One region of the Desulfovulcanus ferrireducens genome, then DNA from elsewhere that is predicted to be linked to it. Evidence: predicted binding sites of a transcription regulator. Region 1 holds the regulator's gene; the other holds the start of a gene.
The links. Region 1 encodes HrcA, which represses chaperone genes, less so after heat shock. Its sites were predicted from a motif close to TGTTAGCACTCNNNNNNNNNGAGTGCTAACA; they were not measured.

Region 1 (3,408 bases):
CAATAGATGGAGTCGTGCGTCCACCTTCAGGATTGGTAATACATTTGGCATCTTTGCCTTCCATTACATAGACGCAGCTGTTTGTAGTTCCCAAGTCTATACCGATTATTTTTCCCATAACATTAGCCTCCTATTTTGAAAGAAATTTTTCAGTTTTTATTCATAAGTCCGTTAACGCAGAAGTAAAGGGATATAGATTATTTTTTCTCACTTTTTTTGCTGACCATAACTCTGGCTGGTCTGAGCAAACGGTCATGAAGTTTATATCCTTTTTGCATGAGCTGGCATACCATGCCTTCTTCCATATCTTCACGCTCTTCCTGAGCCATGGCCTCGTGTATATTGGGGTCAAACTTTTCCCCTTCCTCACCCACTGGTTCAAGACCATGTTTTTTTAAGGTTTCTTTAAACATCTTCAGGGTCATTTCTACCCCTTGCAGCAGGTCCTTGCATGCCTCTGTCTTTTGGCCGTGTGTGATGGCCAGTTCCAGGTTGTCCATAATTGGTAAGATATCCTCAATAATGGTAGAAGTGGCAAATTTACAAAATTCTTCCTTCTCTCTAATAAGTCTTTTCTTTAAATTTTCTGAATCTGCCAGAATACGTAATACTTCCTGCTGCTTGCCCTTTAATTGCTCACATTCCGAGCAAAATTTTTCCTCGCAAATTTTTTTCAACTCTTCGTCTTTTAAAGTTATATCTTTAGTTTCCTGAGTTTGTGGCCGTTCTTTTTTATCAACGGGCTGTGTATTTTGGGTTTCTTGTTGTTTTTCCTTATCCATATTATCCATTCCCTTTCCTCCGATGTTATATTTTTATGTAGAGATGCACAGCCGCGCGTCCCTACAGAGCCTGTGGCCGAACCTTTTTATCAACTTAATTTCCATGATTTATTTTAGTCTTGTTTTCTTTCATGCTGGTACAAAGACTTGGACCCATCTAAGCTTGCTTGCGGACAGAGCATAATGGGATATTTTGGGTAAATAAGTATTCTTTTTATTATCGATAGTTATGGTCAATATAGCAAAGTATTCAGCCCATTCATCCCGATGCTCTGTTCTTCCGCAAGCATCACTAAGATTGGGTTACCCAAGCCGTTTGTAATGCATTTCAGAAACCAAGGCTTTCAATCAACGATTAAAATAGGGGTTGCCCACAGGTTCTGCAAACCTTTCACGACTAAAAGTGTTTGCGGAATATTTGACTAAGTATTTTAGCCATCAAGTCAACCGTTGGAATGACTTTTGAATAATCCATGCGCATGGGACCAATAACGCTGACCACACCTAAAGTATCATCTTTTATGCTGTAAGGTGATGATATAACACTATATTCTTGCAACTCTTCTAAGTTTTGCTCTTCACCCAGGATGATATTTAATCCTCTGGATTCGATGGTCTTATCTAATAATTGCAAAAGCTTAGATTTTTCCTCTAAGATTTTGAATAGATCGCGCATAGCATTGATGTCGGAAAGTTCTTCACCCTCTAAGAGATTGATTGTTCCTTCTACAAAAACCTGGCGGTTGTTCGCTTCAAAGGTGTCCTGGGCCAGCTTGAGTGCTTTTTTATAGAGGTGCTCAAATTCCAGGTGTGCTTTTTTCATTTGCTCTAATATTTCTTCGCGTACCTGGTACAGGGTTCTACCCTGAAAGGAATCATTTAAGAAATTGCTATACTTGATTAATTCATCGGCAGTGATATCTTTATCAACTTGAATAACCTTGTTTTGAATTAGCCCGCCATCCAGAACCAGAACAGACATAACCAAGCCGGGTCTAAGGAGAATGAAATCAATTTGTTGCCAGCGAACCAGGCTTTTTCTGGGAGTCAGAACCATACTTATCTGGTTTGACAAAGAGGATAAAATTTTTGAGGCTTGGCTTAAGGTCTGGGGTAGATCTGGGCCTACCTCTTCCAATGTTTTGCTGATTCTTTGCTGTTCTTCCAGAGGAAGAGGGCTGATAGTTAAAATAGAGTCCAGGTAGTAACGAAAGGCCTTGGTCGTTGGCACACGGCCCGCAGAAGTATGTGGCTGGGAAAGGAGACCTCTTTCACTTAAATCGGCCATAATATTTCGGATTGTGGCCGGGCTTAGATTAAGCTGAGATTTTTTGGCCACAGTCCTGGAACCCACTGGCTGGCCTGTCAGAATATAGTCTTGGATTAAAGTGGATAAGACGTCTATTTCCCTTTGTGTTAACCTCATATATGACACCTCTTTAGCACTCTAGCGTATAAAGTGCTAAAGAGTTAATAACGCAAAATACACCTGTCAACCGTAATATAAAATTTTGGGGTCTTTTCTGGGTAGGGGAGAACAGGTAGTGGCAGACGGCGGCCCGTTTTTGAGCCTGTGGCCAAACCAAATTTTAAGCGTTGATTGAAAGCCTTGGTTTCTGAAATGCATTACAAATGGCTTGGGTAACACATCTTAGAGAAGCTTGCGGAAAAACAGAGCATCGGGGAGACAAAGCTAAGTATCCGTGACTACTTGCCATGACTATCTATAGTTTAAATTTAACGATTTTTTTGCAGTTCAAACTTTGAGATTGCTTCGTCGCCTCGCTCACGCTCGCTCCTCGCAATGACAGGAGCGAGTTCGTCATTGCGAGGGCAGCGAAGCTGTCCGTGGCAATCTCACCCATTGAGTGAAAATCGCTCAACTTAGGTATAATTAAAAGAATATTTGTTTACCCAAAGTATCCCATTATGCTCTGTCCGCAAGCAAGTGCTAGATGGGTCCAAGTCTTTGTACCAGCATGAAAGAAATCAAGACTGGAATAAACCACGGAAACTATGTCGATAAAAAGGTTTGCCACGGGCTCTTAAGTATAATCTGAAATCGATAACCTTTTATCGAGCGTTTATCCAGTCATTTTAGCGAACCGTATCGGAACGATTTTTACGAGTCACGAAAAATATAGTCGCGTAAAGCTTGTATCCAGGAGCGTGGTTTAATCCCGGTAATCTCGGTAAACTTAGAGCAGTCCAAGACGGAGTATGGTGGACGGACCGCTTTTTGTGGATATTCAGAGGAAGTAATTGGATTGACCCGGCAGTGAAGACCGGCACACTTGATTGCTTCTGAAGCCAGTTCACACCAGGAAGCCTGGCCGCTATTGGTCAGATGGTAAAGGCCATGGCCGGCACTTTTTATCAGTTCAAGGCTGTATTTGGCCAGATCCAGTGTGTATGTTGGCGAGCCTACCTGGTCGTGAACCACATTCAGAGCTTCTCTATTTTTGGCCAAGTCTAAAATTTTGGCCACAAAATTGGACCTGCCCGGTCCGAAAAGCCAAGCCGTACGGATAATGATCAGTTTGTTCCAAGGATTATCTAAAAGAGACTTCTCGCCCTCCAGTTTGCTCTGGCCATAGACACTTAGAGGATTAGTTTTGTCTTTTGT
Region 2 (3,408 bases), on a different contig from region 1:
GCCCGCCTGGCCTGAAAATCTTCAAAATTGGAACATGAAGATATCTCTCTATACTTGCCCTGGCCGGGCAGCCAGACTTCTATGTCGTAGGTCTTGGCAGCGGAAAAGCCTAAGTCTCCGGTACATAGCGTGACCACCCGATAATGTAGTTTCAGTTTCTGCAAAATACTTTCCGCATGTCCGAGCAAAGTTTCTAATTCCTGATAGGAGTTATCAGGATGGACAAAGCGGACCAACTCTATCTTGTTAAATTGATGCTGTCTGATAATACCTTTGGTGTCCTTGCCATATGAACCGGCCTCAGAACGAAAACAGGGAGTATAGGCGACATAGGCCAAGGGTAGATCCTTTTCCTCCAAAACTTCATTTCGATGGATATTGGTCACAGGCACTTCAGCCGTAGGAATTAAATAATAATCCCAGTTTTCTAGTTTGAACAAGTCCTGCTCAAATTTAGGCAACTGCCCGGTTGCTGTCATGCTTGCACGATTAACAATAACAGGAGGCAAGACTTCTGTGTAACCGTTTTCATTAGTCTGCACATCAAGCATAAAATTAATCAATGCCCGCTCTAAACGAGCTGCCCAGCCCCAATAAAGGGCAAATCTAGAGCCGGTTATCTTGGCTGCGCGATCAAAATCCAGCCCGCCCAAACTGACCCCGATTTCCCAGTGTTCTTTGGGCGCAAAATCAAACGAGGGCTTGTCTCCCCATTTTTTCTCCTCTTTATTGTCCTGCTCATCTTTGCCCACGGGCACACTTTCGTGGGGTATATTCGGAATGGACAAAATCCACTCCTGAACTTCTTCTTCAACCTGCTTTAGTTGCTTGTCCAACTCTTTGATCTTCTGCGACAAGCGGCCAAGTTCGGCAAAAAGATCACCGGGGTCCTGGCCCTGCTTTTTCATCCTGGCCACCTGCTCCGAAGCCCTGTTACGCTCCATTTTTAAGGCTTCAACCTCTTGCAGCAGAGTCCTGCGCTTATTATCCAGATCTTGATACTCTGCAAGGTCCAGACTGGAATTTCTCTGTTGTAGTGCTTTCACAACCAAATCAAAATTTTTCCGAATAAACCTAATATCCAGCATAATTATATCTCCTGCCTTAATTTCTTAGTGCCGAGGACTAAAGGTGGGTCAAAAAGACTCTTGACTATAGAGCCTGTGGCCAACCCACATCCTACCCCCTAATTGAAAGTCTTGGTTTGTGAAGTGCATTGCAAATGGCTTGGGTAACCCATCTTGATGAAGCTTGCGGAAAAAACAGAGCATCGGGGGAATGGGTTAAACATTTTGCGAAATTTTACATAGACTATCCTTCATTAAAAGAATATTCGATAACCCAAAGTATCCCATTATACTCTGGCCGCAAGCAAGTTTTGAGAACATGTCCAAGCCTTTGCACCAGCATGAAAGAAACCAAGACTGAAAGAACCTAATCAGTAAAAGGGTTTGGCCACAGACCCTGTAAGAATGAATAATTTTTTACAAAAACAAAACTTTTCCTTGTGCATCATCTCGTTATTATTTAGTACCCAACCAAACTAGCTGCCCAAAACTTTAGGTTTTGTCAAAATTTTGCGAAAAATCGTTATTTCCCGGAGCTTGAAAACTATTCTTTTTAACGCCATTCCTCCCACGTTCCTTGCTTGTCTACTCAAACTCCCAATTACATAACCACCTAATAACTTTGGCAATTTTTCTCATCAAGAAAAAATTTTAAAATTTTATTAGCACTCACTCTTGACGAGTGCTAATACGATGTTTATATGGCGGGACGACTTTGAGGAACAGGAAATTTTAAAACTCAAATGGAGGTGAATAGCATGAACTTAAAACCTTTACACGATCGTGTTCTGGTTAAACGTTTGGAAGAAGAGGAAGTAACCAAAGGTGGAATCATCATTCCTGATACTGCAAAAGAAAAGCCCATCAAGGGTGAAGTTGTTGCTGTAGGCCCTGGCAAAATAGCCGATGATGGCAAAACCATCCCTATGAGCGTCAAGGCAGGGGATAAAATCTTATTCAACAAATATGCCGGCACTGAAGTCAAAATTGATGGTGTTGAACATCTGGTAATGCGCGAAGACGATATTTTGGCTATCATCGAAAGCTAAAGCAACAACAAAATATTAAGGAGGAGAAAATATGTCTGCAAAAATTATAAAGTTTGATGCTAAGGCACGGGAAAAACTTAAAAAAGGTGTAGACGCCCTAGCTGAAGCTGTAAAAGTAACACTGGGCCCCAAAGGCCGCAACGTAGTAATTGAAAAGTCTTTTGGCTCTCCATTAATTACTAAGGATGGTGTTACCGTAGCCAAAGAAATCGAGCTCGAAGACAAGTTCGAGAACATGGGAGCCCAGATGGTTAAAGAAGTAGCCAGCAAGACAAGTGATGTTGCTGGTGACGGTACCACCACAGCAACTGTTCTCGCCCAAGCTATCTTCACCGAAGGCCTGAAACTCGTAGCTGCTGGCCGCAATCCCATGGCTATTAAGCGCGGTATTGACAAGGCCGTTGATGCAGTTGTTGCTGAGCTGGAAAAGATTGCCAAACCTACCCGCGATCAAAAAGAAATCGCCCAGGTTGGAACCATTTCAGCCAACAATGACGCCACCATCGGTAACATTATTGCCGAGGCCATGAACAAGGTTGGTAAAGAAGGCGTTATTACTGTTGAAGAGGCCAAAGGCCTGGAGACCACCCTGGATGTGGTTGAGGGTATGCAGTTTGATCGCGGATATCTTTCCCCATACTTTGTTACCGACCCAGAAAAGATGGTCTGCGAGCTGGATGAGCCTCTGATTCTCATCAATGAGAAAAAGATCTCCAACATGAAAGATCTCTTGCCTGTCCTCGAGCAGGTAGCCAAGATGGGCAAGCCTCTGGTCATTATTGCTGAGGATGTAGAAGGCGAAGCACTGGCCACACTGGTAGTAAACAAACTGCGCGGCACCTTGCAGGTAGCTGCTGTTAAGGCTCCTGGCTTTGGTGAACGCCGCAAAGCCATGTTGCAGGACATTGCCATCTTAACCGGTGGTCAGGTTGTTTCTGAAGACCTTGGCATCAAGCTGGAAAACATCACCATCAATGATCTGGGTCAGGCCAAACGCGTTGTCATCGACAAAGAGAACACCACCATTGTTGACGGCGCTGGTAAGCCTGAAGATATCAAGGCCAGGGTTAAACAGATCCGGGCTGAAATTGAAGAGACCACCTCTGACTACGATCGTGAAAAATTGCAGGAGCGCTTGGCCAAAATCGTTGGCGGCGTAGCTGTAATCAATGTTGGCGCAGCCACCGAGACCGAGATGAAAGAGAAGAAAGCTCGCGTCGAGGATGCCTTGAATGCAACTCGGGCTGCAGTAGAAGAAGGTATTGTACCTGGCGGTGGCGTTGCCTTGATCA

Region 2: the regulator HrcA is predicted to act here: its motif matches at 1,728-1,758, upstream of groES (co-chaperone GroES).

Annotation. Positions count from the first base shown of each region.
Region 1 covers NZ_JAGUQP010000014.1:62,219-65,626, forward strand. The annotation lists gene dnaK (molecular chaperone DnaK) at 1-118, opposite strand, end outside; gene grpE (nucleotide exchange factor GrpE) at 198-791, opposite strand; gene hrcA (heat-inducible transcriptional repressor HrcA) at 1,180-2,208, opposite strand; gene rfbD (dTDP-4-dehydrorhamnose reductase) at 2,905-3,408, opposite strand, start outside.
Region 2 covers NZ_JAGUQP010000011.1:17,344-20,751, reverse strand. The annotation lists gene serS (serine--tRNA ligase) at 1-1,088, opposite strand, end outside; gene groES (co-chaperone GroES) at 1,826-2,116, shown strand; gene groL (chaperonin GroEL) at 2,148-3,408, shown strand, end outside.